3 regions of the Pseudarthrobacter sp. 902506025 genome follow, and region 3 is predicted to be linked to each of the others. Evidence: riboswitches for the same ligand, from Rfam matches in the RefSeq annotation. Region 3 holds a riboswitch; each other region holds the start of a gene.
What was found. A riboswitch is a leader RNA that binds a small molecule or an ion and turns the genes downstream of it on or off. The one in region 3 is predicted to bind S-adenosylmethionine.
Positions count from the first base shown of each region.

Region 1 (9,372 bases), on a different contig from region 3:
CTGGGGGCCCCGATAGCTGTAACCGGCGGCGGACGGTTCCCCCGCTGTACCGTTCCAGGGCGCCCAATCCTCCAGCAGGTGCTCCACGGGGCTGGTTCCGGAAGTGCTGGAGCTGGCGGCTACCCCGCCCACACCCAGCCCCATCCCGGCCACCAGCACCAGGCCCAGCGCGGTGGGGCGGTGCCGCCGGCGGCGGCGGCGGGCCAGTTCGTCCCCAGGCAGCGCATCGGGCTGTCCAGTGGCCTGTACACCGGGCTGTTCCGGCACCTCTTCAGCTGCCTGTTCAGCTGCTTCCCCGCCCGGTTCCCCTGCCGTGAGCAGTGCGGCAAGCTCACCGCTGGGTTCCGGCGCGGGCAGCGAAGCCAGGGTGCCCAGCGACAGCAGGGCGTTGCGAAGGTCCGCATCCAGCTGGCAGCCGGCGTCCAGCAGCATGTCATCAACAAGGGCGGCGCGGTTTTCCGGGGCGGGTGTCATGGCGCTAGGTACTCCTTCACTGCGGCGAGTTCCCGGAGTTTCAACAATGCGCGCCGCTGAAGCTGCTTCACCGAACCGGCGCTCTTTTCCATGGTCTCGGCCGTCTGTTCCACTGTGAGGCCTCCCACCAGGCGCAGCGACAGGACGTCCCGCTGGTCCTGCGGCAGACCATCCAGCAGCGTCAGGACCTCCTGGGGCGAAATGCGCTGCAGGGCTTCCTTTTCCGCTGAGGTGTCTACCCGCTGGTCGAGCTCGGGCTCGAAGGGCAGCTTGACCGGGGTCCGGCTTTGCCGCCGGTGGTCATCCACCATGCGGGCGTGGGCAACGGAGAAGATAAAAGTCCGCAGGCCGGATTCGCCGCCGTGCACGGTGTGGAGGCGGGGCAGCACGGAAAGGAACACTTCCTGCATGGCGGCCTCCGGATCCTCGACTCCCCGGGCTGTGAGGTAGCCCAGCACCTGTGATGCGTAGGTCTTGTAGACAAGGCTGAAGGCGGCAGTCCCGGAAAGCGGCTGGTCCGGAGCCTCGTCTGTCTGTGCATCGGTCACTGACGTAGTGCTTTCCGTCAAAGAAGGGTGTTGGCAAGGCGGGCGCTCAGTACATCCGGAACGCTGCCCTTACTTTACCCTCAGGTAACCACCCCGCCGGAACCGCCACGACGCCGGCAACAGGGCCGGTGCCGGGCCAGGCGGGTGCAGCCACCCTTGCGGAAAGACAAAAGAGCCGGCCTGGAACGTGATGGGGGACAGGTTCCAGACCGGCACTTCATAGGGGTAATCGCCGGGGACCCCCAAAGGGTTACGCGCTTTCAAAAAAACTTGTGAGAATTTCCTTCCCCGCCTGTCAGCGGGCTGCTGCCCTGGTCCACCGGGGTGCCGTGGCATGCCGGCGCGGCGCATTGGCCAGCGCAAAGGCGTGCCGCGTGGAGGGCGCGCGTTCTTCTCCGCACACGGGCACGACGGCGGCGGGCAGCCCGGCCGGAACAGCGGCAGCAGCCGCAGCGGGTTCAGCCGCGGGACGGGCTACGGTTCCGGCGGGACACAGGTCGGTGACCAGGCCCGTGCCGGCACATTCACGCACCGCGGCGATCCCTGCCGCCACAGCGGCCTTGTCCTCGAAGGGGCCGGAGACGGCGATAACGGCCCCGTCCGGAGCCAGGAGACGGAACCGGAAAAACGAATCAGCGTCGACGAATGCTTCAAATTTTCCGGCCATGACGATCCTTCCTTGGGCACCAGGTTGTACAGACGAGTCTGGCCGTGGCACCGGAAACCTCACAAGACCATGCGCGTTAAGCCTGTGTAAATTCGCTGTCCGCCACCAAAAGAGAAGCGGCAGGCCACCTGCGAAAGGTGGCCTGCCGCCGTCGTCATGCCTGCTCCGGGAGGGCGCGTCAGTCGTTGATGAGGTCGTTCACCACGATGGTCTGGTCGCGGTCCGGGCCAACGCCGATCGCGGAGAACCGGGTTCCGGAGAGCTTCTCCAGCGCCAGCACGTAGTTGCGGGCATTCTCGGGGAGGTCCGCCAGCGTCCGGGCTCCCGTGATGTCCTCGGTCCAGCCGTCAAAGTACTCGAAGATCGGCTTCGCGTGGTGGAACTCGGTCTGCGTCATGGGCATCTCGTCATGCCGGACACCGTCGACGTCGTAGGCCACGCACACCGGGATCTGCTCGATGCCGGTCAGGACGTCCAGCTTGGTGACGAAGTAGTCCGTGAAACCGTTCACGCGGGAAGCGTGCCGCGCCAGGACGGCGTCGTACCAGCCGCAGCGGCGCGGGCGGCCGGTGTTGACGCCGAATTCGCCGCCGGTCTTCTGCAGGTACATGCCCATCTCATCGAAAAGTTCGGTGGGGAACGGGCCGGCACCAACGCGGGTGGTGTAGGCCTTGATGATGCCGATGGAACGCGAAATCCGGGTGGGGCCGATGCCGGAACCCACCGAGGCGCCCCCGGCGGTGGGGTTGGAAGAGGTCACGAACGGGTAGGTGCCGTGGTCCACGTCCAGGAACGTTGCCTGGCCGCCCTCCATCAGGACTACCTTGCCCTCGTCCAGCGCCGAGTTAAGGACCAGGGTGCTGTCGATGACCAGCGGGCGGAGCCGCTCGGCGAAGGACAGGAAGTACTCCACGATCTCGTCAACCACAACGCTGCGGCGGTTGTAGACCTTGACCAGGAGTTCGTTCTTCTGGCGCAGCGAGCCTTCCACCTTCTGGCGCAGGATCGATTCGTCGAAGACGTCCTGGACGCGGATGCCCAGCCGGGCCACCTTGTCCATGTAGGCGGGGCCGATGCCGCGGCCGGTGGTGCCAATGGCACGGCTGCCCAGGAAGCGCTCGGTCACCTTGTCCAGCACCTGGTGGTACGGGGCCACCAGGTGGGCGTTGGCGGAGACCCGCAGTTTTGAGGTGTCGGCGCCGCGCGCCTGGAGTCCGTCGATTTCCTGGAAGAGTGCCTCCAGGTTCACCACGCAGCCGTTGCCGATGATGGGAACGGCGTTGGGGCTGAGAATGCCTGCCGGCAGCAGCTTGAGTTCGTACTTTTCACCGCCTACGACGACGGTGTGCCCGGCGTTGTTGCCGCCGTTGGGCTTGACGACGTAGTCAACACGGCCGCCCAGCAGGTCGGTGGCCTTGCCTTTTCCTTCGTCGCCCCACTGGGCTCCTACGATCACAATTGCTGGCATGGGATCCTCCCCCATTCGTTCGGACTGCCCGGGCCGGCCACCAGGTGGCGGGCCCATGCAGCGCCGTTCATGAGAATGCCCCGAACATACCGGCCTTCGCACAGCCGCAGCACGGCGCAGCGAAGCAAGAGTTCCGGGGCTCTTACCACCCAAGTTTAGCCGATGGGGCACTTTGTCCACTGTTGTGGCCCGCCGCCTATTCGTCCTCCGCCTCCCCGGCGGGCCGGGACGTCTGTTCGGCGAGCCTGTTCCAGAAGGAGGTGTCGGCGTCGGCAATGGACCCGTCCGCGATGGCCGCGGCCGTGGAGGTCAGCGTGGTGACGGTCTGCTTGATCAGGTAGCCGTTGCTGCGCTGTCCGAGTGCATAGCCGTCCAAATAGTGGTCCGACATGCCGCGCATCTCGAAGAGCAGGGTGGCGATGCCGTACTCCACGGAGATGCCGTTGCGGCTGATGGTTTCGGCACTGCCGCCCTGGTACTTGCCCAGGTGTCCCCAGCCGGTGGAGTCGACGTTGTTGAACACCACGGCGCCGAGCTGCTTGGATTTTTCGACGACGGCGGGGTCGGCGTTGGGGGTGGTGGGGTACAGGATGGAGCCCGACACCAGCTTGCCGTCACGCTCGGCCCGGGTTCCCTGGTGGTGCAGGTCGATCATGTAGTCGATCCGGTATTTGCGCATGACGTTGTTGTGCAGCGCCTGGGTCTCCGGCTGGACCTTGGCCACGTGGTCGCGGTTCAGGTCCACACCCTCGGCGTTGTAGCGGGTGAGGTGCCGGTCCCCCTTTGCGAGGTAATTGTCCAGGGAGAAGTTCACGTCGCCCATGGCGCCGTCCGCATTGAGCATGGGCACCACCAGGATGTTCACGCCTTTGAGGATGTCCGCGGATTTGCCGGTCCCCAGGTGCTTGATGAACTCCATGGCGCCCTCGGTGGTGAGCTGCTCGTTGCCGTGCTGCTGGGTCAGGTACAGGATGGTGGGCTTGGCGGGGTCCGAAATGTACTTGACCAAGTGGATGTCGCGCCCCTTGACCGTCTGCCCGATGACCTCCAGCTCCATTGCCGGCTGGCGGGCATCCTGGTCCTTCAGGAACGAGACCATCTGTTCGTACGTGGCGAGCTTGGACGTGGTGATCTGGCCGTTGCCGTCGTAGGTGGGGCCTTCGCCCACAGCGTGTGCCAGCGGGGCAGGTCCTGCTACGACGGCCAGCGCCAGGGCTCCGGAGACGGCGAGGGTCCTGAAATTTGCCAGGGGTTTCTTCACAGTGCGTTACCTCTTTCGAGTGCATCGGGGTGCCGTTAGCCAGCTTCGTCGCGGCGGCGGCATGTGACCTCAGCCAACCAAGCTTAACGAAACCTGTCAATAACCTGAACAAAAGCTGTAAGTATGCTGCTGCCCGCTGGGAAACGGCAGGAAAGCCGCCGGGCAGCCCGTCGCGACATAAAGCGGAGCAGACTTGCCCCGGGGCAGGCATCTGGATTTATGTGAGAGTGAACCATCCGGAGCGGCCGAGAGACCTGGCTCGATGACGCCGCAGCAACCACGGTCCAGCAGGATTCCTGCCGGCCGAAGGTGCTACTGCCAGGACCGATGGAAAGGAAGATTCCAGCATGTCCCTGAACACCGACCACATCCGCGTCACCCACGCGGGATCCTTGCCCCGCACCCCCGAACTCATCGCGGCCAACGCAGCCAAGGAAAGCGACGGCGTCACCCCTGAATTCCTGGAACTCCTGGAGGCCTCCGTGGTGGAGGTGGTCCAGCGCCAGAAGGACCTCGGCATCGACATCCCCAACGACGGCGAATACGGGCACACGATGTCCAGCTCCGTGGACTACGGCGCCTGGTGGAACTACTCCTTTGCACGGCTGGGCGGCCTGGAGCCAACCAACGTGGACCGCTGGGCCGATGCCCAGGTGCACCGCTCCTCGCCCGGCAACATTGTCCTGACCTCATTCCCCGACCGGCGCGACCGGCAGGCGTTTAACGAGGCCTACAACGACCCCTCCTCGGGCATCCTGTCCCACCGCAAGAGCGTGACCCAGCCCAAGATCGCCGGACCCCTGACCTACACGGGCCAGGACCTGGTGGCATCGGACATCAGGAACCTGAAGACCGGCCTCGCAGCCGCCGGGTTGTCGGACGGCTTCGTAGCATCCCTCTCCCCCGGCTCCTGCGCCCGCGTGGCCAACGAGTACTACAAGTCGGATGAGGAACTTGTCTACGCCTGCGCCGATGCCATGCGGGAGGAGTACAAGGCGATCATCGATGCCGGCCTCACCGTGCAGCTCGATGATCCGTCCCTGGCCGAGAGCTGGGACCAGATCAATCCCGAGCCCAGCCTGGAGGACTACCTGAAGTTCATCCAGCTGCGCGTCGAGGCCACCAACTGGGCCCTCCGCGACCTGCCCCAGGAACAGATCCGGCTGCACGTCTGCTGGGGTTCCTGGCACGGTCCGCACACCACGGACATCCCCTTCGCCGACATCATCGGATCGGTGCTGCAGGTGAACGCCGGCGCCTACTCCTTCGAGGCAGCCAACGTCCGCCACGAACACGAATGGCGGGTATGGGAGGACACCAAGCTCCCCGAGGGCAAGGTGATCATCCCGGGCATCGTCTCGCACGCCACCAACGTGGTGGAACACCCGGACTTGGTGGCAGACCGCATTGTCCGCTTTGCCGACGTCGTGGGCCGTGAGAATGTCATCGCCTCCACCGACTGCGGCCTGGGCGGCCGGGTCCACCCGCAGATCGCCTTCGCCAAGCTGGAGGCCCTCGGCGAGGGCGCCCGCCGGGCCACCAGCCGCCTCTGGTAGCTGCAAGAGGCGACGCGGGAACCCGCCGGTTCCGTGCCCTGGCTGAGTCAGGTGCACGGGACCGGCGTTTCGTTTCCCGGGGCTTGCTAAACTGGGTAAGGCCGACCAGGAATCGGCCCACCCCAATCAACCGCCGCTGATGTGTCGCGCCCCCGCGTGCCCGTTTCCGTGGCGGCAGCAACGCCAATCCCCGCAGGAGAACCAGCACTTCATGACAGCCCTGGCACCCGAAACATTCCACGAACAGCTCATGAGCCGCCGCTACGACCCCAGCGTTGCTGCCGTTAACGAGCTCTGCGATTCCCTGCGGGAGACCAAGCCCGGAACCGTGGTCCCTTATGTGGATCCCATGCACGACGTGGAGGAATGCCGCATCATCAGCCTGTTCTCCAACATTGGCGAGGCGGACCCGTCCGGGTTCATCACGGCCGGGGACCAGGACGCCGCGACCCGCATGCTGGGACTGCAGTGGAAGCTGGGCCTGCGCCCCGAGTTCGTGATGCCGTGGAACGTCCACCCCTGGCACGTTCCCGGTGAGCCCAACGGCAAGTTCACTCCCGACCAGATCCAGGCAGGCCTGAAGCCGCTGCTGAAGTTCCTGGCCCTGGTGCCCCGTGCCTCCGTCATCGTGGCGCACGGAACCGAAGCCAACCGGTTGGCCAACGCACTCCTGAAGACCGAAGTTCCGCTGCTGTGGCGCCGTGGCCTGAAGACCTACAAGGTGCGCTCCCTGAGCGGCCGCGCCTTCGCCGGTTCCCCCGCTCGCCAGGAGGAGTACCTCGAGGACATGCGCGCGGCCTACGCCGACGCCATGGCACGCACCGGCATCGCCAAGCCTTAAGCGACCGACGGCGGGTGGTTACCTTTCCAGGAAAGGTAACCACCCGCCGTCGTTGTTTAAGCGCAAAGGACTAAAACTTGCCCTCGATCGCTGCCTTCGCCGTGGGGTCCGAGTCGTTGAGGAACTTTTCGATCCGCTCCGGCTCGTCAGCCTCGCCGATGGCAGAGGAAGCCCTGCCCAGGGAATAGAGGGCCCGCAGGAATCCGCGGTTGGGCTCGTGCTCCCACGGGATGGGCCCGACGCCGCGCCAGCCGTTGCGGCGCAGCGAGTCCAGGCCGCGGTGGTAGCCGACGCGGGAGTAGGCGTAGGAATCGATGATCCGGCCCTCCGCCCATGCTTCTTCGGCGAGCACAGCCCAGAGCAGCGAGGACGTGGGGTGCTTGGCCACCAGGTCCAATGCCTCGTGGCCGGCCTCCAACTGCCCGTGCACCTCGGTTTCGGCAGGCAGGAGCGTGGGCTCCGGCCCCATCAGGTTCCGGCGGAACTCGTCCGACATCTAGAAGGTCTTTCCGGCCGAACCGAGCTGCTTGGTGGCTTCCACCACGCGGGCTGCCAAGCCGGCTTCGGCGGAGGCGCCCCAGACGCGGGGGTCGTAGGTCTTCTTGTTGCCCACTTCGCCGTCAACCTTCAGGACGCCGTCGTAGTTCTTGAACATGTGGTCAGCCACCGGACGCGTGTAGGCGTACTGGGTGTCGGTGTCGATGTTCATCTTGATCACGCCGTAGGAAACGGCGTCGGCGATCTCCTGGTCGGAGGAGCCGGAGCCGCCGTGGAACACGAGGTCGAACGGGTTGTCCTTGCCGATCTTTGCACCCACCTGGGCCTGGATGTCCTTGAGGATCTCCGGGCGCAGCTTGACGCCGCCGGGCTTGTAGACGCCGTGCACGTTGCCGAACGTCAGGGCGGTGATGTAGCGGCCGTTTTCACCGGCGCCGAGGGCGTCGATGGTGGCCAGGGCGTCCTCGACCGTGGTGTAGAGCTTGTCGTTGATGGCGTTCTCCACGCCGTCTTCCTCGCCGCCGACGGTGCCGATCTCCACCTCGAGGATCATCTTGGCGGCAGCGGTGCGGGCCAGCAGGTCACGGGCGATCTTCAGGTTCTCCTGCAGGGTCTCTGCGGAGCCGTCCCACATGTGGGAGTTGAACAGCGGGTTGCGGCCGGCCTTGACTTCAGCCTCGGACGCTTCCAGCAGCGGCAGGACAAAGCCGTCCAGCTTGTCCTTGGGGCAGTGGTCCGTGTGCAGGGCGATGTTGACACCGTAGTTCTTGGCCACCTCGCGGGCGAAGGCAGCGAAGCCCAGGGAACCGGCCACCATGTCCTTGGTGGAGGCACCTGACCAGTAGGCGGCACCGCCGGTGGAAACCTGCACGATGCCGTCGGACTCTGCCTCGGCGAAGCCACGCAGTGCCGCGTTCAGCGTCTGCGAGGACGTGACGTTGACGGCGGGGAAGGCGAATCCGCCCGCCTTCGCGCGGTCGATCATCTCGGCGTAGATCTCTGGGGTTGCAATGGGCATGCTGGCTCCTCTGCTGAGTTTCGTCTGTGGGTGGATGACCCTCAAATAGACCGCTTACGGCTTGGCACCATCCTAGCCATTCCCGGGCTGCCAGGGTGTTTCGGGTCACCTGTCGGTAATACTCACACGTGCTGGTTGAAGACGTGCCGGCGGATCCAGGCGTGCATGGCTATAGCCGCGGCGGAGGCGGCGTTGATGGAGCGGGTGGAGCCGAACTGCTCGATGGACAGGGTGGCGGCGGCCGCCTGGTGGACTTCCGGGGTCAGGCCCGGGCCCTCCTGCCCGAACACCAGCACGCAGTCGCGCGGCAGTTCGTACGTCTCCAGGGGCACCGAGTCCGGGAAGATGTCGATCCCGATGATCGCCAGCCCCTCCCCCTGCGCCCACTGGACGAAGTCCTCCACGGTGGGGTGGTGGCGAACGTGCTGGTAGCGGTCGGTGACCATGGCGCCGCGCCGGTTCCACCGCCGTCGGCCGATGATGTGTACTTCCTTGGCGAGGAAGGCGTTGGCGGTGCGCACCACGGTGCCGATGTTCAGGTCGTGCTGCCAGTTTTCAATGGCCACGTGGAAGTTGTGCCGCCGGGAGTCCAGCTCCGCGACGATCGCCTCGTGCTTCCAGTAGCGGTATTTGTCCAGGACGTTGCGCCGGTCGCCGTCCGCCAGCAGGTCAGGGTCCCAGTGGTCGCCTTCCGGCAGTTCCCCTTCCCAGGGCCCGACGCCGACCTCCGCCTTTGCGGGTCCGGCCTCCCCGGGCTGGTGGTCGGGTTCGTCTGTCATGCCGGGCGTTTGGTTCACCCTTCAACACTAGACTGGACTCTTCGGGCAATCATCACAGGCGGAGGCAGGGCATGGCAGACGAGGACCAGGTAGCAGGCAACCCGGCGGTATACCGGAGCGGCCAGGAGATTGAGTGCTGGCTGACGGACATGGACGGCGTCCTGGTCCATGAAAACCAGCCCATCCCCGGGGCGGCTGAGCTGATCCAGCGCTGGGTGGACACCTCAAAGCGCTTCCTCGTGCTGACCAACAACTCCATCTT
Region 1 covers NZ_JBFBKW010000007.1:88,880-98,251, reverse strand. The annotation lists gene AB0280_RS14035 (hypothetical protein) at 1-474, opposite strand, end outside; gene AB0280_RS14030 (RNA polymerase sigma factor) at 471-1,022, opposite strand; gene AB0280_RS14025 (YegP family protein) at 1,318-1,689, opposite strand; gene AB0280_RS14020 (adenylosuccinate synthase) at 1,868-3,157, opposite strand; gene AB0280_RS14015 (M14 family zinc carboxypeptidase) at 3,354-4,418, opposite strand; SAM riboswitch class I at 4,648-4,752, shown strand; gene AB0280_RS14010 (cobalamin-independent methionine synthase II family protein) at 4,766-5,974, shown strand; gene AB0280_RS14005 (uracil-DNA glycosylase) at 6,186-6,815, shown strand; gene AB0280_RS14000 (DUF3151 domain-containing protein) at 6,886-7,311, opposite strand; gene fbaA (class II fructose-bisphosphate aldolase) at 7,312-8,331, opposite strand; gene AB0280_RS13990 (TrmH family RNA methyltransferase) at 8,454-9,110, opposite strand; gene AB0280_RS13985 (HAD-IIA family hydrolase) at 9,182-9,372, shown strand, end outside.
Region 1: another riboswitch for S-adenosylmethionine. It lies ahead of AB0280_RS14010 (cobalamin-independent methionine synthase II family protein); the one in region 3 lies ahead of AB0280_RS04130 (DUF1737 domain-containing protein).

Region 2 (9,372 bases), on a different contig from region 3:
CCGATGGGCGTGTTCATGATGTCTGAAATTTCCTTGTAGGCGAAGCCCTCCACGTCCGCGAAGTAGACCGCCAGGCGGAACTCTTCCGGAATGTCCTGCAGCGCCCTCTTGACGTCGGAATCCGGAAGGTGGTCCAGGGCTTCAGCCTCGGCCGAACGCAGTCCGCTTGACGTGTGCGATTCCGCCCGGGCCAGCTGCCAGTCCTCGATGCTGTCCGAGTTGGACTGCAGGGGCTCACGCTGCCGTTTGCGGTACAGGTTGATGTACGTGTTGGTCAGGATCCGGTAGAGCCACGCCTTGAGGTTGGTGCCGGGCTTGTACTGGTGGAATGCCGAGAAAGCCTTGGTGTAGGCCTCCTGGACCAGGTCCTCCGCGTCCGACGGGTTCCGGGCCATACGCATCGCCGCGGAGTACAGCTGGTCGACATACTGCATGGCGTCCCGCTCAAAGCGAAGGCGGCGTTGTTCCACGCTTTCCGTGGCAACGTCCACGGTGCTGTCTTCGGCGTCCGCGTCAACGGCCGGCGGACCGGCATCCGCCGGCCCTGCGGCCAGGGGTGACGTTCCTTCCCTGCCGTTCGCTTCGCCGGGAGAAGCCTCATACATGGCCGCGACGGCCGGATCCAGGGTGCTCATCGCCTTCAAGTCTACTGTCAGCCGCCCTGCCGGGGGCATGCCGTACCCGGGCGGCTCGGTGGCCAGCTTGTCCACTGCCACCGGTCCCGCCTGTCTGGTCCCGTCCAACACCTTCCGCAAGGCCCAACTCCGCTCTGTATCGGGTGATTGATCGCCGGGCCCATCCTTCAGACCCGACAGCCATAACCGTCTCCCGCGGGCAAATATTCCCCAAAAGTGCAAGACTAGGACCGACTCCGCCGCTCGCCGCGGTTCGTCCATCCAGGAGGAAATCCATGTCCTTTGTCCGCACGCTCGCCAGGCCCATGCTCGCCTCCAGTTTCGTTCTTGCCGGACTGGACAAGCTCAAGAACTCCGACGACACTGCACAGCAGCTCTCACCCCTGCTGCGCAAGGCTGCGGCCTCGCTTCCCTTCCAGACGAACGAGAAGACCCTGGCCCGCGTCATCGGCGGAACCCAGGTGGGAGCCGGCGTCCTGTTCGGCCTTGGCAAGTTCTCCCGGCTCTCGGCCGGCCTGCTCACCGTGGTTTCCCTCCTGAACACCTTCGTTGAGTGGCGCAGCGCGGACATCAGCAGCAAGGAAGGGCGCGAAGGCCGCAGGAACCAGCTGCTCAAGAACCTCTCCCTCAGTGGCGGCGCCCTGCTCGCCTCCGTGGACACTGCAGGCAAGCCCGGCCTCGCCTGGCGCGCCGAACACCTGGCCGCCGACGCCCGCCGGAACGCTTCGCACCTGGCCGCCGACGCCCGCCGGACCACCACCAAGAAGCTGAACAAGGCGGACAAGGCCGTACGCCGCGCCGTCGAGCACGCCGCGGGAGCCTAAGCACGAATGACCGCAGCAGCTGCCACCCGGGACACCTCCGGAACACCCGTCCAGCACTGGGCCGCACCTTTCGCGTCCCGGCCCGTCAACGCCACCGTGACCGTCCCCGGATCGAAGTCCCTGACCAACAGGTACCTGGTCCTCGCGGCCCTCGCGGACGGCCCGTCCCGGCTCCGGGAACCCCTGCACTCCAGGGACTCCGCACTCATGATCGAAGCGCTCAGGCAGCTCGGCGCCACCATCACCGAAGTGCCAGGGGACGGATCCTTTGGGCCTGACCTGGAGGTTGTTCCGCTCCCGGCGGCAGCCGCGCCGTCCGCCACCAGGATCGACTGCGGGCTTGCCGGCACCGTCATGCGGTTCGTCCCGCCGCTCGCAGCGCTCCGCAACGGCGCCAGTGTGTTCGACGGCGACCCCCATGCCCGGAAGCGTCCCATGGGGACCATCATCGAAGCCCTCAAAGCCTTGGGCGTGGCCGTTTCCGCCGAAGACGGCACCGCGCCGTCGTCGCTCCCGTTCGTGGTGGAGGGCACCGGCGCAGTCCGGGGTGGCCACCTGGTGATCGACGCCAGCGCCTCGTCGCAGTTCGTCTCCGCCCTCCTGCTGGTGGGAGCGAGATTCGACGAGGGCCTGCACCTTGAGCATGTCGGAAAGCCTGTGCCGAGCCTGGACCACATCAACATGACGGTGGCTGTCCTGCGCGGCGCCGGCGTGTCAGTGGACGATTCTGTCCCCAACCACTGGGTGGTGGCACCGGGACCCATCCGCGCCTTCGACCAAAGGATTGAACAGGACCTCTCCAACGCCGGGCCCTTCCTGGCGGCGGCCCTGGCCTCACGGGGTACGGTCCGCATCCCCAACTGGCCCTTGGAAACGCAGCAGGTGGGCGACCTCTGGCGCGGCATCCTGGCCCGGATGGGAGCCACCGTCTCCCTTGCTGACGGCGTCCTGACCGTCACCGGCGGCCCGGAGATCAAGGGCGGTGACTTCGCTGACACCAGTGAGCTGGCTCCTACGGTCGCGGCCCTGTGCGCCCTTGCCACGGGGCCTTCCCGGCTCAGCGGGATCGCACACCTCAGGGGACATGAGACCGACCGGCTGGCGGCCCTGGTCGCGGAAATCAACCGGCTCGGCGGCGACGCCGAGGAAACCAGCGACGGCCTGGTCATCCGGCCCGCCCGGCTGCACGCCGGCGTAGTCCACAGCTACGCCGACCACCGCATGGCCACGGCCGGGGCAATCCTGGGCCTCGCGGTGGACGGCGTCCAGGTGGAGGACATCGCCACCACAGCCAAGACCATGCCCGACTTTCCGCAACTGTGGACAAACATGCTGGCCCAGGATGCTGCCGGGACCCCGGGGCCGGAAGGGCGCGGCAGTGGCGCGGAGCACTGACTCCTGGGACGAATCAGACGTCCGGATCCGCCCCAGCAAGAAAGGCTCCCGGCCCCGCACCAAGGACCGGCCCAGCCATGACGATGCCGTCACCGGACGGATCATCACGGTGGACCGCGGCCGGTACACGGCAGTGGTGGGCGAAGACTCGGGCAACGAACGCGTTGTCATCGCGGCGCGGGCCCGCGAACTGCGCCGCTCGCCCGTGGTTGCCGGCGACTTCGTCTCACTCGTGGGGGACGTGTCCGGGGCACCGGACACACTTGCCCGCCTGGTGAAAATCCAGGACCGCCACACCCTCCTGCGCCGCAGCGCCGACGACACCGACCCCGTCGAGCGCGCCGTGGTGGCCAACGCCGACCAACTGGTGATTGTGGTGGCGGCCGCCAACCCGGAACCACGCACCGGGTTCATCGACCGCGCCCTGGTGGCTGCCTATGACGCCGGGATCGAGCCGATCCTGCTGGTCACCAAGGCCGACGTGAAAGACCCCGCGGAGCTGCTGTCCAACTACACCCACCTGGGCTTCCCGGTGATCATCAGCCGGACCGCCGATGCACAGGCCTCCGGGATCGATGCACGGTCGGACGACGGCCTCTCCGCCCGGCTGGACAGCGCGGCGGTGGCCGACCTCCGCGCCCATCTCGACGGCAAGGTCACCGTGATGCTGGGGCACTCCGGCGTGGGCAAGTCCACCATGGTGAATGCGCTGACCGGCGCCGAGCGGGCCACCGGCGGAGTGAACGCGGTCACGGGGCGCGGCCGCCACACGTCGTCGTCGGCCCTGGCCCTGCGCCTGGCGGACGCGCCGGCCGGCAGCTGGATCATTGACACCCCCGGTATCCGTTCCTTCGGACTGGCACACGTGGACCCGGACCGGATCCTGCGCTCCTTCCCCGACCTGTCCCCCGGCATCGAAAACTGTGAACGCGGGTGCAAGCACACTGCAAACGCGGTGAACTGCGGCCTCGACGACTGGGTGGCAGGCGGACACGCAGGTCCCACCGGCCCGGCACGCCTGGCATCGCTCCGGCGGCTGCTCGGCACGGACCCGCGCATGGACGCACAGGAAACCAAAGAGCTCGGCAGCGTCAACTGACGCGTTCTCCCGGCAGAAGCGTCCACAGACGGTAGTTTGTAACCATGATCCAACCCGCTTCGAGCTACAACGATGACCTGCGCCTGGCCCATGTCCTGGCCGACTCCGTGGATGACCAGACCATGAGCCGCTTCAAGGCCCTGGACCTCCACGTTGAGACCAAGCCGGACCTGACGCCCGTCACCGACGCCGACAAGGCAGCGGAGGAAGCCATCCGCGGCCAGCTCTCCCGCTCCCGGCCCCGCGATGCCGTCCTGGGTGAGGAGTTCGGCAGCACCGGGCACGGTTCACGGCGCTGGATCATCGATCCCATTGACGGGACCAAGAACTTTGTCCGGGGCGTCCCGGTCTGGGCCACGCTGATCGCCCTGGTGGATGAAGGCGAGCCTGTGGTGGGCGTGGTCAGCGCCCCGGCCCTCGGCAAGCGCTGGTGGGCGGCAAAGGGCATGGGCGCGTACATGGGCCGGTCCCTGGCAGCTGCCACCCGGCTGCGCGTCTCCGACGTGTCCAGCCTCTCCGACGCCTCCCTCTCCTACTCCAGCCTGAGCGGCTGGAAGGAACGCGGCAACCTCGACGAGTTCCTCGGGCTGACCGAAGACGTCTGGCGGACCCGGGCCTACGGCGATTTCTGGTCGTACTGCATGGTGGCAGAGGGCTCGGTGGACATTGCCTGCGAACCGGAGCTCAACCTCTACGACATGGCTGCGCTGGTGCCGATCGTGGTTGAGGCGGGCGGCCGGTTCACTTCCCTCGAAGGCGAGGACGGACCGTTCGGCGGGAACGCGCTGGCCACCAACTCGATCCTGCACTCAGAGGTGCTGCACCGCCTCAACCCGTACCTGGACGACCTGCTGTAACTGCCACGGTTTGGCCCCCTTAGGCGAATATTGCGACGCCGGACACCTCCAGACGGGGGTGTCCGGCGTCGTTTATTCGATATTGCGTAACAAAGCCCTTAACAATTGCCGCGGCTTCAATCCTGGCCGCCCCATGTCCTACGCTTTTATGCAGGTCACGAGTGCCAGCGCAAAACCCCGGTTTGCTGGCCGGCAACCCTCCATTCGCGGCGGGGTGCCCCGGGTGACGACCAGGCCGGTCCGGAGTGGATGCGGCAAGCGCGGATTCCCTGTGCCGGAGTCCTGTATTCAAGTGAGGTCTCTGTGACAACTGCCACCGTCTCCCCCCAGCCCGCCATTGCCGAATCCGGCGTCCCCGATGCACGCCACGCCGCAGCCGGCCGTCCGCTCGCCGCCGTCACCGGCGCGGAAATCCAGGCCCCCCTGATTTCCGGCGGCCACGTGCGGTATGCCAACCTCGATTACGGCGCGTCCGCCCCGGCACTTTCCGTAGTGTCCGCGTACCTGAACGAGATCCTCCCCTACTACGCGAGCGTCCACCGCGGGGCAGGATACGCATCCCAGATCAGCACCTCCGTGTACGAAAACGCCCGCAGCATCGTCCGGGACTTCGTGGGCGGCCGCCCGGACGATTCGGTCATCTTCACCCGCAACACCACCGATTCGCTGAACCTCCTGGCCGGCTGCCTTCCCGTGACCGACGGCCGGCATGACGGCGAGGTCCTCTACCTGGACATCGAACACCACGCCAACCTCCTGCCGTGGCAGGGCGTTCCGCACCGCAGCATCGTTGCCGCCGACACCATCACCGGCACCCTGGACGCCGTCCGGACCGAACTGGAGCAGGGCGGCGTCAGCCTGCTGGCGGTTACCGGCGCTTCGAACGTCACCGGCGAGATTCTTCCCATCCGGGCCCTGGCCGCGCTGGCCCACCAGCACGGCGCCCGGATCGTGGTCGACGCGGCCCAGCTCGCGCCGCACCGCAGGGTGGACATCAGCGCGGACGACGTCGACTACCTCGCCTTTTCCGGCCACAAGCTGTACGCGCCGTTCGGCGCGGGTGTCCTGGTGGGACGTCCCGACTGGCTGGACGCCGGTGTCCCGCACCTCGCCGGCGGCGGGGCGGTCAAGGAAGCACGGCTCGACGGCGTCAGCTGGGCCACCGGCCCGGCCCGCCACGAGGGGGGCTCGCCGAACGTCCTCGGCGCCGCCACCCTGGCCCGCGCCACCCAGGTCATCGCCGAACTCGACCAGGACCGGTGGCACGCCCACGAATCCGCCATCCGTTCCTTCCTGGTGGAGGGCCTGCAGGACATCGACGGCGTCACCGTCCACCAGATCTTCAAGGACACCAACCCGGAAACGGACACCATCGGCGTGGTCAACTTCTCGGTCGAGGGCTACGACGCAGGGCTGGTGGCCGCCTACCTTTCCGCAGAGCACGGGGTGGGCCTGCGCGACGGCCGCTTCTGCGCCCATCCCCTGCTGAAGCGCCTGGGCCTGCCGTCCGGCTCCCTCCGGGCAAGTTTCGGCGTGGGTTCGCGGCTGGAAGACGCCGAACGCCTCCTCGCCGGCATCCGGACGCTGCGCAGCAACGGACTGGGATGGGATTACGTGGTGGATGCGGGCCGCTGGGTGCCCGCCAATGATTTCCGCACCTACCCGCACTGGGCGCCCAATACCCCCGGGACGGCCGGAGCAGCCCCCTGCCTGGACGACTAGGCGGCGGGGCGGCGGCTGCCTGCTGATGCCGGGCATGCGGTAAATTCGAAGGACATCCGCAAGCAGCACCAGAAGGAGGCCACGCGTGGTTCGGGGTGGCCCCAGGCTTGATCACGGCCGGCGCACGGAGCTCGGGCAGAGCTTCCAGGACGGCGGCCGCCACTACCAGCGGGTCCGTCCCGGCTATCCTGCGGAATCTGCACGGTGGCTGGTACCGGCCGGAGCCCATGACGCCCTGGACGTCGGCGCCGGTACGGGAAAGTTCACCGCATTGCTGCTGGCCATGGGGCTGGACGTCACCGCCGTCGACCCCTCTGCGGACATGCTCGCCCAGCTGAAGGCCCACTGCCCCGCCGCCACGGCTGCGCCGGGGACTGCCGAGGCGACAGGCCTTCCCGACGCTGCCTTCGACGTCGTGACCCTTGCCCAGGCGTGGCACTGGTGCGACCCCCTGGCGGCAAGCACCGAGCTGGCGCGCGTCCTGCGCCCGCACGGAACACTTGGCCTGGTTTGGAACCAGCTGGACACCTCCGTCCCCTGGGTGCACCGGCTCTCCCGGATCATGCACGCCGGCGATGTGTACCGGCCCGGCCACAAGCCCGTCGTCGGGCCAGAATTCCACCGGCTCGAAGGTCACGTCACCCACTGGCAGGACAGGGTGACCACCGGGCACTTGATGGAGCTCACCAAGTCGCGCAGCTACTACCTTCGGGCCGGTGAGGCGACGCGGGCAAAAGTTCTGGCCAACCTGGACTGGTACCTGCACGAGCACCTGGCCCATGCCCCCGGCCAGGAACTTGACCTTCCCTACCTCACCCTGGCCTGGCGCGCCACCAAGGCATGACGCACGCGGTCTGCGGCGGGGTGGCCGAAGCGGCGCACTCTGCCGCACCGGCCAAACCGGTAGGCTTGGGCATGTGAAGACCAGCGCGCCCTCCTCCTCGATCGAGGACTACGTCAAGGTCATCTACTCATTCACCGAATGGCAGGACAAGCCCATCACGTCCTCCCAGCTGGCACAGCGGCTGGGAGTGGCAAATTCCTCGGTCTCGGAAATGGTCCGGAAGCTGAAGGACCAGGGCCTGGTGGACCACAAGCCCTACAGCGCCGTCACGCTGACCGAGGCCGGCCTGCGCCTGGCCCTGTCCATGGTCCGGCGCCACCGGCTCATCGAGACCTACCTCGTCCAGCGGCTCGGCTACAGCTGGGACGAGGTCCACGATGAAGCTGAACAGCTGGAGCATGCAGTGTCGGATACGTTCATCGAGCGCGTTGCCGCCAAGCTCGGGGACCCTAAGCGGGACCCGCACGGCGACCCCATCCCCACCGCGGACGGCCAGGTCCTGATGCCGCGCGCCCACCTGCTCGCCGCGCTGGACCAGGGACACAGCGGCAAGATCACCAGGATCAGCGATGACAACCCCGAGCTCCTGCGGTACCTCGCCGCCCAGGACATCGACCTCGACGCCGAAGTCGAGGTGATGGGACGGCGGCCGTTTGGCGGCGCGCTGATGGTCCGGATCGCCGGTTCGGGCGGCACCCGCGACTACGACCTTGCTGACGAAATCGCCTCAGCGTTGTGGGTCTCCAGCGACACCCCGCACCCGGGCTGCGTCCTCGGCGGTTAAGCGGGCTGTCCTCTGCCGATTTGGCCGGCTCCCGTATGGTGGAAGGTGATGATCAGCAGACGCGACGCAGCAATAACCCTTGATGTTCCCCTTGAGATGGCACAGCGCCACGGCCTGCCGAAATGGATGTCGGAGGACGAGCTCCGCGGCATCATGGACAATCCCCCGCCCTGGCTGGTGCAGTCACGGGCCAACCGCACCGGCAAACGGCCCGTCTGGGTACACCTGGAATGCGCCGTCTGCGGGTACGAGGAAGCCGCCCGGCCCAAGAAGTGGTGGCCGGACTTCACCTACGTGGTGTGCGGGCACCACGCCCCTTCGGACGTTCCCGCCGTGCGCCCCGGCTGCGTCCGCAGCGAGTACGACGGCGTGGGGACGCGTTTCGTGGGCATCGCTGACGTGGAAGCGCCTCCGGTCAGCCAGTAGCCTTTCGTACTTCGCCTTCCGGACGTGCCCGCCCACGGTACCGGGCCGCCGTCGACCCTTATCCAGCGCCGTTGGCCGTCATTTCCTCCGGAACAGCCGTCAGGTGAAGCTCGGCGCCGTCCCGCAGCACGGCCAGGTCGAGGGGGCGGCCGATGGCATCGGCGAACAGCAGGCGCTGCAGGCTTTCGGCGTTGCTGACGGGACGGCCGCCGGCTGTGACGATGACGTCCCCTGCCGACAGGCCTGCCTTGCCTGCGGGCGAACCGGGCAGCACCTCGACCACCCGGAGCCCCTGCCGCCGCCCGGTGCGGATCACGGCGCTCGAGCCGAGCTGCATGGGGGTGCTTACCAGGCCCAGGTACGCGCGGCGCACCCTCCCGTCTGACAGGAGAGCGGAGATGATCCTGCGTGTGGTGGCGTTGATCGGGATCGCCAGCCCCAGGCCGGCTCCGGCCACGGCCGTGTTGATGCCCACGATCCTGGCGTGGGTGTCCGCCAGCGCACCGCCGGAGTTTCCGGGGTTCAGGGCCGCGTCCGTCTGGATGACGTCCTCGATGACCCGCCGGTTACCGCCCGACCAAACCGGAATGGCCCTGCCCAGGCCGCTGACCACCCCCGCGGTCACCGAACCGGCCAGTCCCAGCGGGTTTCCCACTGCCACCACCAGTTGGCCCACCCGGAGCGATTCCGCCGCGCCGAACTCCGCAGGCCGGATTCCGGGCCGCGAACCTTTCACCACGGCAAGGTCTGACAACGGGTCCGCGCCCACCAGTTCCAGCTCCATCC
Region 2 covers NZ_JBFBKW010000003.1:70,878-80,249, forward strand. The annotation lists gene AB0280_RS07570 (sigma-70 family RNA polymerase sigma factor) at 1-674, opposite strand, end outside; gene AB0280_RS07575 (DoxX family protein) at 911-1,459, shown strand; gene aroA (3-phosphoshikimate 1-carboxyvinyltransferase) at 1,466-2,854, shown strand; gene rsgA (ribosome small subunit-dependent GTPase A) at 2,838-3,953, shown strand; gene hisN (histidinol-phosphatase) at 3,998-4,810, shown strand; SAM riboswitch class IV at 4,964-5,077, shown strand; gene AB0280_RS07595 (aminotransferase class V-fold PLP-dependent enzyme) at 5,114-6,532, shown strand; gene AB0280_RS07600 (class I SAM-dependent methyltransferase) at 6,618-7,376, shown strand; gene AB0280_RS07605 (metal-dependent transcriptional regulator) at 7,450-8,160, shown strand; gene AB0280_RS07610 (hypothetical protein) at 8,209-8,586, shown strand; gene AB0280_RS07615 (S1C family serine protease) at 8,645-9,372, opposite strand, start outside.
Region 2: another riboswitch for S-adenosylmethionine. It lies ahead of AB0280_RS07595 (aminotransferase class V-fold PLP-dependent enzyme); the one in region 3 lies ahead of AB0280_RS04130 (DUF1737 domain-containing protein).

Region 3 (9,372 bases):
CCAGACCATGATCCACGACTGGGTGTACGAGAACCGCGCCATCTACCTGACGGAGCTGAACCGGCTCGGCGCGCAGGTGCAGCTCCTGGACCCGCACCGGATCTACGTCAACGGACCCACCAAGTGGCGCGCCGCCGAGGTGGGCTGCCCGCCCGCGCTCCGGCCTGCCGCCTGCCTCCTGCTGGCCATGCTCGCAGCGCGGGGTGTGTCCGAGCTGCGGAACATCTATGTGATCGAGCGTGGTTACGAGGACCTGGCGGAGCGGCTGAACACCATCGGCGCCAAGGTGGAGTACTTCCAGGACTGACCCATTCACGCTTCGTCATGAACGGCGGGCCACGGTTCCAATGGCCGCCCGCTGCCGCAGAATATTCGTATGCGTACATTTGGCGTAGAGGAAGAACTCCTGATCGTTGATCCGGAGTCCGGGGAGCCGCTTGCCCTGGCCGACGCCCTCCTCGCCAGCCACCGCGTCGCAGCCGACGATCTTCCCGTGGACCTGGATGGCCGCCATGCCGGCAACCAGGCGGATTACGACGACGAGATGGGCCTGAGTGCCGAGCTCAAGCTTGAGCAGATCGAGACGCAGACCCGGCCGTGCCGGGAGTACGGCGGCCTGCTGGAGCAGATCCGGGCAGGCCGGGCGCTGGCCGACCAGGCAGCCCGGAAGCACGGAGCCAGGGTGGCGGCGCTGGCCACCTCACCCGTGGCATCGCCCAGCCACACCACACCTGACCCGCGCTATGCCAGGATGCTGGAGCGCTTCGGCCTCACCGCCCAGGAACAGCTCACCTGCGGTTTCCACGTCCACACCTTCATCGAATCGCCGGAGGAAGGGGTGGCGGTCCTGGACCGCATCCGCGACAAACTGGCCGTCCTCACGGCGCTGAGCGCGAACTCGCCGTTCTGGAACGGCGTCCCCACCGGCTTCGAAAGCTACCGCACCCAGGCCTGGAACCGCTGGCCCACAGCCGGCCCGGCCGGCATCTACGGAACGTACCCTGCCTACCGCCGGGTGGTGACCCGGCTGCTGGACAGCGGCGTCATGCTCGACGAGGGCATGCTCTATTTCGACGCGCGGCTCTCCCGCAACCACCCCACGGTGGAGGTGCGGGTGGCGGACGTATGCCTCCGTGCCGGGGACGCCGCACTCATCGCCGTGCTGGTCCGGGCACTGGTGGAATCCGCCAGCCGGGAGTGGCGGGACGACGTGGACCCTGCGCCCGTTCCCACCGTCCTGCTGCGGATGGCGTCCTGGCAGGCCAGCAGCGCCGGGTTGAGCGGCGAACTGCTGGACTTTGGCAACTTCCGGCCGGCGCCGGCTGCGGATGTGGTGCGTTCCCTGGTGGATTACCTGGCCCCCGTCCTTGACGAACAGGGCGAGCTCGCATTGGCCCGCCAGGGGGTGGAGGACATCATCGCCCGCGGGACAGGGTCCGCTGAACAGCGCCGCGCCCGCGACAAGGCCCTGGCGGGGCAACCGCCGGAGGACATGGGGTTCGGCGCGGTGGTCCGGCAGGCCGTCCACCTGACCATGCGTGATGCGCTGGACCTTGCGGACGTGGCGGCCACGCCCGAGCTGCTGCGTGTCCGGCAGGCCTGACGGGGCAAGAGCCGCCAGGAGCAGACTTGTAGAACCTCAGGTGTCTTGTAGAACGGCAGGTGTAGAGACCCGCAGCGAAGCAGGTGCTAGGTAGCGAGGCGCTGTAGAACGACCTGTTCCAGCGGGCTTCGTTGCGCCGACAGGATGCCCGGGGGCCAGTGGGTTGGTTCTGGGTCCTGGTATTCGGCGTTGTAGTGCCGTCCCGTGGGTGAGGTCCAGCCGGGTGGTTCATTCTTGGTGGCGGGGTCGGGTGTCCATTGGCTGTGGTGTTTGAGCCGGTGGTGCTTGGGGCAGAGTTGGGCCAGGTTGCTGACGTTGGTGGTGCCGCCGTGTTGCCAGGCGGTGAGGTGGTCTGTTTCGTTATCGGGGGTGCGGTTGGCGCAGCCCCGGAAGGTGCACTTGGCATCGCGCATCCTGATCCAGCGTTTGATGGTTTCGGTGAGCCGGTAGTTTTTCCGGCCAATTTCCAGTGGTGCGCCGTCGCGGGGGTCGACCAGGACCCGGTAGAACGATTCCGCCCCGTCGGCGACAAGTTTGCGCGCCATGGACGCCGGGATCGGCCCGAAACCATCCAGTACGGCGGGTTCATCGGTCACGCCGAGGAGGGAGAACACCGGCACCATCACCAGGACGTCGGCCCGCGGCGCAGGGACCTTCCCGATCCCGGTGACACCCTGCGTGCCCTGAACGCCGGGGCCGGGACCGTCTTCCTCGGCGTGGGCGGCGGTCTCCCCGGCTGCGGGCTTCATGCCAACCCCCAGCAGCAGGGATGCTGCGATGTCGGGGCGGAGCTGGGTGAGGGGGCGGGGTTCGTCAGGGCCTTGGAGTCCGCGGGCGGTGGCGGTGGTCCGGTTCCAGATGGCGCAGGCGGTATCGCCGGGCAGGTAGAGGGAGATCCAGGCCATGCCGTCCTTGTCGGGGGTGTATTCCATCCGCCGGTCGGCCACGCCCTTTGCGTGGCGCTTCTCGATCGATTCCGGATGGTGGCGTTCCCGCCACCCACGGACCTTGGCCCGGAACCGTGACGGGACGAGCTCGCCGGGCGCGGCGCCGCGGGCGGGCTGGGGTGCAGCCGGGTCGAAGAAATGCGCCACCAGAGACGCCGCGCCCTCCGGGGTGAGGCCTTCAGTCTCATCGGCGACAATCCGGGCGTGCTGCCAGGACATCGCGCCCGCGGACAGGGCGTTCATAACGGGCGGCAGGGAGCAGATCCGCCGTGACTGCTTCACAAGGGCGCCCGCGGCTGCGGAGCTGATGGTCAGGACTCCGGCGATTTCCTCCACCACCGACATGTCAGCGTAAGTGCGATCCTGGACGGAGGCGTCCGGCGGCGTCATCGCCTGCTGGAACTCCACTGCCTCAGCAGCGGTCGCCGCTTTCACCGCGGCCAGTTGCGCCTCCAGCCGAGCCATAAGCTCCAGCCGTTCCAGCCGGATCCCATACCGCCGCTGCAAAACATCCGTACCGGCACCAATATCCACACCGGCACCACCATGAGCCCCGGCAGCAAGGAAAGAGTCCTCACGGTTCAGCGAATCGAGGGCGGCAACAGAGGCATCGATTGACGCCAGCACCACCCCGACACCACCGCCGATTCCCATACCGACATCATCCAACGAGGCACTGACATCTGTATTTGGCCACGCGGACCTGGTCCCGCCCCCGCTAGATCTGCTTCAGCGCCTGTTCCAGGTCGCGGAGGAGGTCCTCCGGGTCCTCGAGCCCCACCGAGAGCCGGACCACGCCGTCGCTCAGGCCGATGGCGGCCCGCCCCTCCGGGCCCATGGCGCGGTGGGTAGTGGTGGCGGGGTGCGTGATCAGGGACTTTGCATCACCGAGGTTGTTGGAGATATCGATGATCCGCAGCCCGTCCAGCAGTGCGAACGCCGCTTCCTTGCCCGTGCGTCCGCCGGAAGGAGCGAGCTCGAAGGTAAGGACAGTGCCACCTGCACTCATCTGCTTTGCCGCCAGCCCGTACTGCGGGTGCGACTTCAGGAGCGGGTACTTCACCCAGCTCACCGCCGGCTGTTCCTCCAGCCATTCTGCGAGCCGGAGTGCGGTCGCCGAGGAGTGGTTGACGCGCAGGCCCATGGTCTCCAGGCCCTTGGTCAGGACCCAGGCGTTGAAAGCGGAAAGCGCGGGGCCGGTGTGGCGCATCAGCTGCTTCACCGGTCCGTCGATGAATTCCTTGGTGCCCAGGATGGCTCCGCCCATCACCCGGCCCTGCCCGTCGATGTGCTTGGTGCCGGAGTAGACGATCACGTCGGCACCAAGGTCCCCGCAGCGCTGCAGCAGGGGAGTGGCGAACACGTTGTCCGCCACTACGGTGGCCCCGGCCGCGTGCGCCAGTTCGCTGACGGCGGCGATGTCCACGATCTCCTGCATGGGGTTCGACGGGGACTCGAAGAAGACGGCGGTGGTGGGCTTGGACAGGGCTTCGCGCCACTGGTCCAGGTCCGGGCCGTCCACGAAGACCGTCTCCACACCCCAACGGGGCAGGATCTCGTTCAGGATCACAAAGCACGAACCGAACAGTGACCGGGCGGCCACCACCCGGTCGCCCGCAGCCAGCAGGGCACCCAGCGCGGTGAACACGGCGGACATGCCCGACGCCGTCGCGAAACATGCTTCGGTGCCTTCGAGCAGCCTGAGCCGTTCCTGGAAGGTGGCCACGGACGGGTTGCCGTAGCGGGAGTAGACAAAGCGCTCGTCCTCGCCGGTGAAGGCCCGTTCAGCTGCCGCGGCGGATTCGTAGACGAACCCTGAGTTCAGGAAGATGGCCTCGGATGTTTCCTGGAAGTTGGAGCGGTCCAGGCCTCCGCGGACTGCCTGGGTGTCGGGGTTCCAGCCGGGGGCGTCTGGGTTGAAGGTCACTTAGTTCTTTCCGAGGTTGGTGGGGAGGCCGCGGTTCTTCCAGCCATTGACGGTCCGCTCGCCGTAGCGGTCGGGCTCGCCTTCGAAGCCCTCCAGCACGCTGTACGCGGTGAAGCCCGCCTGGGTGGCGGCAGTTGCGGCCGCGATGGACCGCTGGCCGGACCGGCACAGGAACAGCAGTTCCGCGTGGGGATCCTCCGGCGCCTGCTCCTGGAGGTCCTTGACGAAGTCCGGGTTGGGGATGCCTCCGGGGAAGGTCCACTGGATGAACAGGGGATCGTTGTCCGTGGCCTTGGTGTCCGGGATGCCGATGTGGGCCCATTCGCCCTCGGTGCGGACGTCCACCAGGATGGCGCCCTGCTCCAGCTTGGCCCAGGCTTCCTGCGGCGTCAGGTCTCCCGCGTAGCTCATGCGTGGCCCTCGCCGTCGAACTCGCCCTCAAATTCGGCATCGAGCTGGTCCACGGCGGTGGCCACGGCGGCGTCGGCGGAAGCGATCGCGGCCGGAAGGACGATTGCCTGCGCCACGATGACGGTGGTGCCGTTGAAGGTTGCCGCCGGGCTGCCGTGCAGGACGTAGCCATCGGCGAGTGCAGCGGAGATCCGCTCACAGAATTCACGGTTGTCCGCGCCCGTAATCAGGCGGTAGGACAGTCTTTCGTCAGGGGCGGGTGCGTCGGACACGACGGATCTCCTTCTCTCACGCTTGCAGCTCGAATCGGTCGATATGCCGAGTATTCACCTGAGGCACCCCGCCGCGAAAGGGAGGGTTGCCGACCGGCAAGTCAGGGCTTGGCGCCGGTACTCATTACTCCCCAAAAACGTAACACCTGCCGCGCCCGGCCGCATCGCCGCCGTCGTCATGTTCCGTAATTGAGCCGTCCGCGTCACGGCACGGGTTATGCCCACGGGCCGATAAAGTTCTTACCGGGGGCGCCGCCCCGTATCCAGAGCAATGAGTACCGGGGGGTCCTTGTCAGCATGCGGGCACACGTATCGCTCCACCACGCCGCCATCCGGCGGAACCGTCCGCGATCCATCGCAGCCTTTTTCGCCGCCGCGTTCATCGCCCTCCTGGCCCTGGTTGTCCCGGCAAGCCCGGCACACGCCGCGCCTGCTGCACCGGACAAGGGCAAGCCGTGGCTGGGGGCGGTCCTCGAGTGGGGCGAGGATACGGCCGCGGGCTTCAGCGACAGGCTGGGCGCCGGCCCCGCCGTCTTCGGCCACGACATCACCATTCCGTACCGCGAATCGGAGCGGAATGACATCGACGGCTTCCTGCAGCAGACTGCAGCCAAAGGCGCCCACGCCCTGCTCTCGGTGAAGCCGTCGGTGCCCCTGGACCAGCTCGGCTCCGCGGAGGCGGAAGCGTTCGCAGCCCAGGTCCGTGACCTGACATCGGGGTTCAAGGGCCAACTGCTGGTCCGGTTCGCCCCCGATATGAATGCCAGCTGGGTGGCTTGGGGCCAGCAGCCGGCCACGTACCGGCAGGCCTTCCAGGCCGTGGCGGCAGCCTTCAAGAAGGACGACGGCGGCCGGGCCGCCATGGTGTGGGCGCCTTACCTGGGCAAGGACTACCCCTTTGAACGGAACCGGAATGCCCCGCAGCCGGGAAGCGACGGGTTTTCCCTCCTGGATACGAACGGGGACGGGACCTGGAACGGAAGCGACAGCGCCTATGCCCCCTACTACCCGGGCGATGACGCCGTGGACTGGGTGGGCCTGACCGCCTATCACGACGACACTGCCGGCGGGGCCGCCGTCAACACGACGCCGCGTCCGGGCGAACTCCAGGAAATGCTGACGGCCTCCGGCGGCGAGAACTTCTACGGCACCTACGCCGAGGGACGCAAAAAGCCTTTCCTCCTCCAGACCTCGGCCTTCTACAGCCCTGCGTCCGGTGGGGCGCCCGAGGCGGACATCAAGACGGGTTGGTGGGATCAGGTGGTGGCCACTGCCACGTCACCCGCTTTCGCCGGGACGGCCGCCGTGGTGTGGGACGAACGGACCAGCACGCGGGATACCGGCGTGGCGAGCATCAGCTGGCTACTCACGGGAAGCCCGGATATTGCCAAGGCCGCCCTGGACAGGCTGAAGGCATCGCCGATGGTCACCGGCCCTGTCACGGATGTGGCGTCCACAGGCACCTACGTGCGGGCCAACACGCTTTCCGGCGCCGCCCCCTGGACCGTTGGTGCCGCCATGGTCATCCTCTTGGTGGCCCTGTGGCAGGTTCCCCGCCGGATCAACACCGCCACGTCCTGGAGCTACCAGGACCCTTCCACCAGGGATTCGCGGGTGGACCTGCTGCGCGGACTGGCCATTGTCTTTGTGGTGGTCAACCACTTGGGCATGGCCTCACTGTTCCAGCTGCTCACCCAGGAGGCGGTGGGCTTCGTGTCAGGCGCGGAGCTGTTCGTCCTGTTCTCCGGCCTGGTGGTGGGCATGGTGTACGGGCCCAAGGCCAAGGAGGACTTCGGCCGGGTGGTGGACCTGACGTCCCGCCGGGCTGGGAAGCTCTATGTGACCGCCCTGGCCGTGCTGATCGGCGTCTTCCTTCTTTCCCTGCTCCCGTTCTTCCACACTGAGGCCCTGACCACGTTCGTGGACCAGGGGACCGGCGGCGCGGGACACAGCGGTGCCGGCCGGACCTACGACCTCTACGCCGGCATGTCGTCGCTGTTCCAGTTCCCCGTGCCGCCGCAGGTGCTGCCGGCCATCGTGCTGCTGCAGTTCGGGCCTTGGCAGTTCAACGTCATGGGCCTGTATGTGGTGCTCCTGCTGGCCAGCCCGCTGATCCTTGCGGCGCTGAACCGCGGCAAGGCCGTCTGGGTTTTGCTGGCGACGTTCGCCGTGTACGCAGTGGGCGCCGTGACCCGGTTCAGGATCCTGCCATCCCAGTTTGAGGACTCGTTTCCGCTGCTGGTGTGGCAGGTGCTTTTCGTCCTCGGCCTGGTTGTTGGCTACTACCGCCGCAGCATTGTTGCGTGGTTGTCGGCGCACACGTGGGTGGTGGCGGCCTGCACTGCGGCAGCGTTTGCGCTGGCCTTCCTGTCCTGGGGGAATCCGTACCTGGCCAACAACTACGACGTCCGCCTGGCGCTCATGCCGGACGCCTCCTACCGGGCCATGTATGACGCACTCTTCGGCCGGACCTACCTGGCGCCCGGCCGGCTGTTCAACGTCCTGGTCCTGGTGGTGGCCGCCTACGCGTTCCTCAGCGCTTACTGGAAACCGGTGGAGCGTGCCCTGGGCTGGTTCCTGATTCCGCTGGGCCGCGCCACGCTGTATGTCTTCATCATGCATGTGGTGCTGATCGCCGTCGTCACAAACATCCCGGCGCTCCAGCAGCAGAGCATCTTCCTCAACACCGCGGCCTACGCCGTGGTCCTGGGCCTGTTGTGGGTGATGGTCCGCACCAGGTTCCTTTTCCGGATCATTCCCACCTAGGGATTCCCGCCTGGGGGATGGCTCCTTTGCCTGGTTCCAGGGTGCATCCGGACACGAAAATGCTGCGGCACAAAAGTGCCACAGCATGTGATCGTGCGCCGCTGGTTACCCTGCGGCCTGTTGGCAGCCCGGTGGGGCCTTAAACAAGCCGCGGGTAGCTGCTGAGGATGTAGTCCGCAGCGGCCGGCCCCTTCATGCGCAGTCCGTTGCGGCGAACCGAGACTTTGTGTTTCATGGCAGCCCAGAAACTGGACTCGGTGCCGGTGGGCTGCTCGTTGACGAAGCACCAGCTGGTGTACAGCCCGTACAGGCGGTCGCGGTCCAGGCTGGATTCCGAGGCATGGTCTGCGTAGGTGGCTTCGTGGAGGAAAAGATCAAACTGCGAATTGGCCATGAGGCGTCCCTTCGCTCGGTGCGTGGTGCCGCCGGTAGGCTCCAGCGGCGAACCTCGATGCCCTGCACAAGGTGGCAAAGGATTGTGTAGCCGCTTTCCTTGAGAGGTCCCGAAAAGCTCAAGAGTTCATCTTGTCTACGATGTAGACTTTACCTGTAGACCAGATATGAGGCAACCGTCCCAGTTACTTCGGGACGAGGGCCGCCAGTGAGGACCTTTGTGATGACTTCCGCCAACACTTCCCAGACCGGGCAGGCCAAAACGAGGCTGAGCAGGGACATTGTGCTGGCCAAGGCCCTGGAGTTGGTGGACGCCGAAAGCCTGGAGGCCCTGACCATGCGCCGGCTGGGGCAGGAACTCGGCCGGGATCCGATGAGCCTCTACCGCTACGCCGAGAACCGCGCCGCTCTGCTGGACGGGGTTACCGAGCTGGTACTCAACCAGCTCAGCATCCATCCATCGGACCCGGACTGGAAAGCCCAGCTGCGGAAGATCGCCCACAGCCTGCGGGCGCTCGCCCTGCAGCATCCCAATGTGGTTCCCCTGTTGGTCACGCGGCCCCTTTCCACGCCCCTGGGCCTTCGCCCCCTGGGCACGCTGCGGCCGCTGGAACAGATCCTGTCCCTGCTGGGCTCGGCAGGATTCGCGCCGGCCGATGCCCTCCACGTCTACCGCGCCTACTACGGCTTCCTCTACGGGCACATCCTGAACGAGCTGCAGGAGTACGTGGTGGATCCGGAAGAGAACGAGGTGCTGTTGCGCCTGGGGCTCCACCGTTTGCCGGCGAAGGAATTCCCCAAGCTGCGTGCCCTTGCTCCCGCCCTGGCAGAGTACGACGGCGAGGCGGAGCTTGACCAGGGACTTGGCATCCTGCTGTCCGGGCTGGAAGCACAGCTGTCACGGCAGGCGGCAGGCCCCGCCGCCTGACCCCGGGGGCTGCTGACCGCGGATTGCCCGGGGCGGCCCTATTCGAAGGACGCGCGGCGCCGGTCCTGCAGGCGGGTGTTCCAGATGTCCGGCCGGTTCACGCGGAACCGGCGCCCCGTCAGTGC
Region 3 covers NZ_JBFBKW010000002.1:65,764-75,135, forward strand. The annotation lists gene AB0280_RS04105 (UDP-N-acetylglucosamine 1-carboxyvinyltransferase) at 1-307, shown strand, start outside; gene AB0280_RS04110 (glutamate--cysteine ligase 2) at 377-1,603, shown strand; gene AB0280_RS04115 (HNH endonuclease signature motif containing protein) at 1,690-3,204, opposite strand; gene AB0280_RS04120 (O-succinylhomoserine sulfhydrylase) at 3,269-4,477, opposite strand; gene AB0280_RS04125 (rhodanese-like domain-containing protein) at 4,478-4,888, opposite strand; gene AB0280_RS04130 (DUF1737 domain-containing protein) at 4,885-5,160, opposite strand; SAM riboswitch class IV at 5,174-5,289, opposite strand; gene opgC (OpgC domain-containing protein) at 5,458-7,926, shown strand; gene AB0280_RS04140 (hypothetical protein) at 8,066-8,320, opposite strand; gene AB0280_RS04145 (TetR/AcrR family transcriptional regulator C-terminal domain-containing protein) at 8,543-9,247, shown strand; gene AB0280_RS04150 (pyridoxamine 5'-phosphate oxidase family protein) at 9,286-9,372, opposite strand, start outside.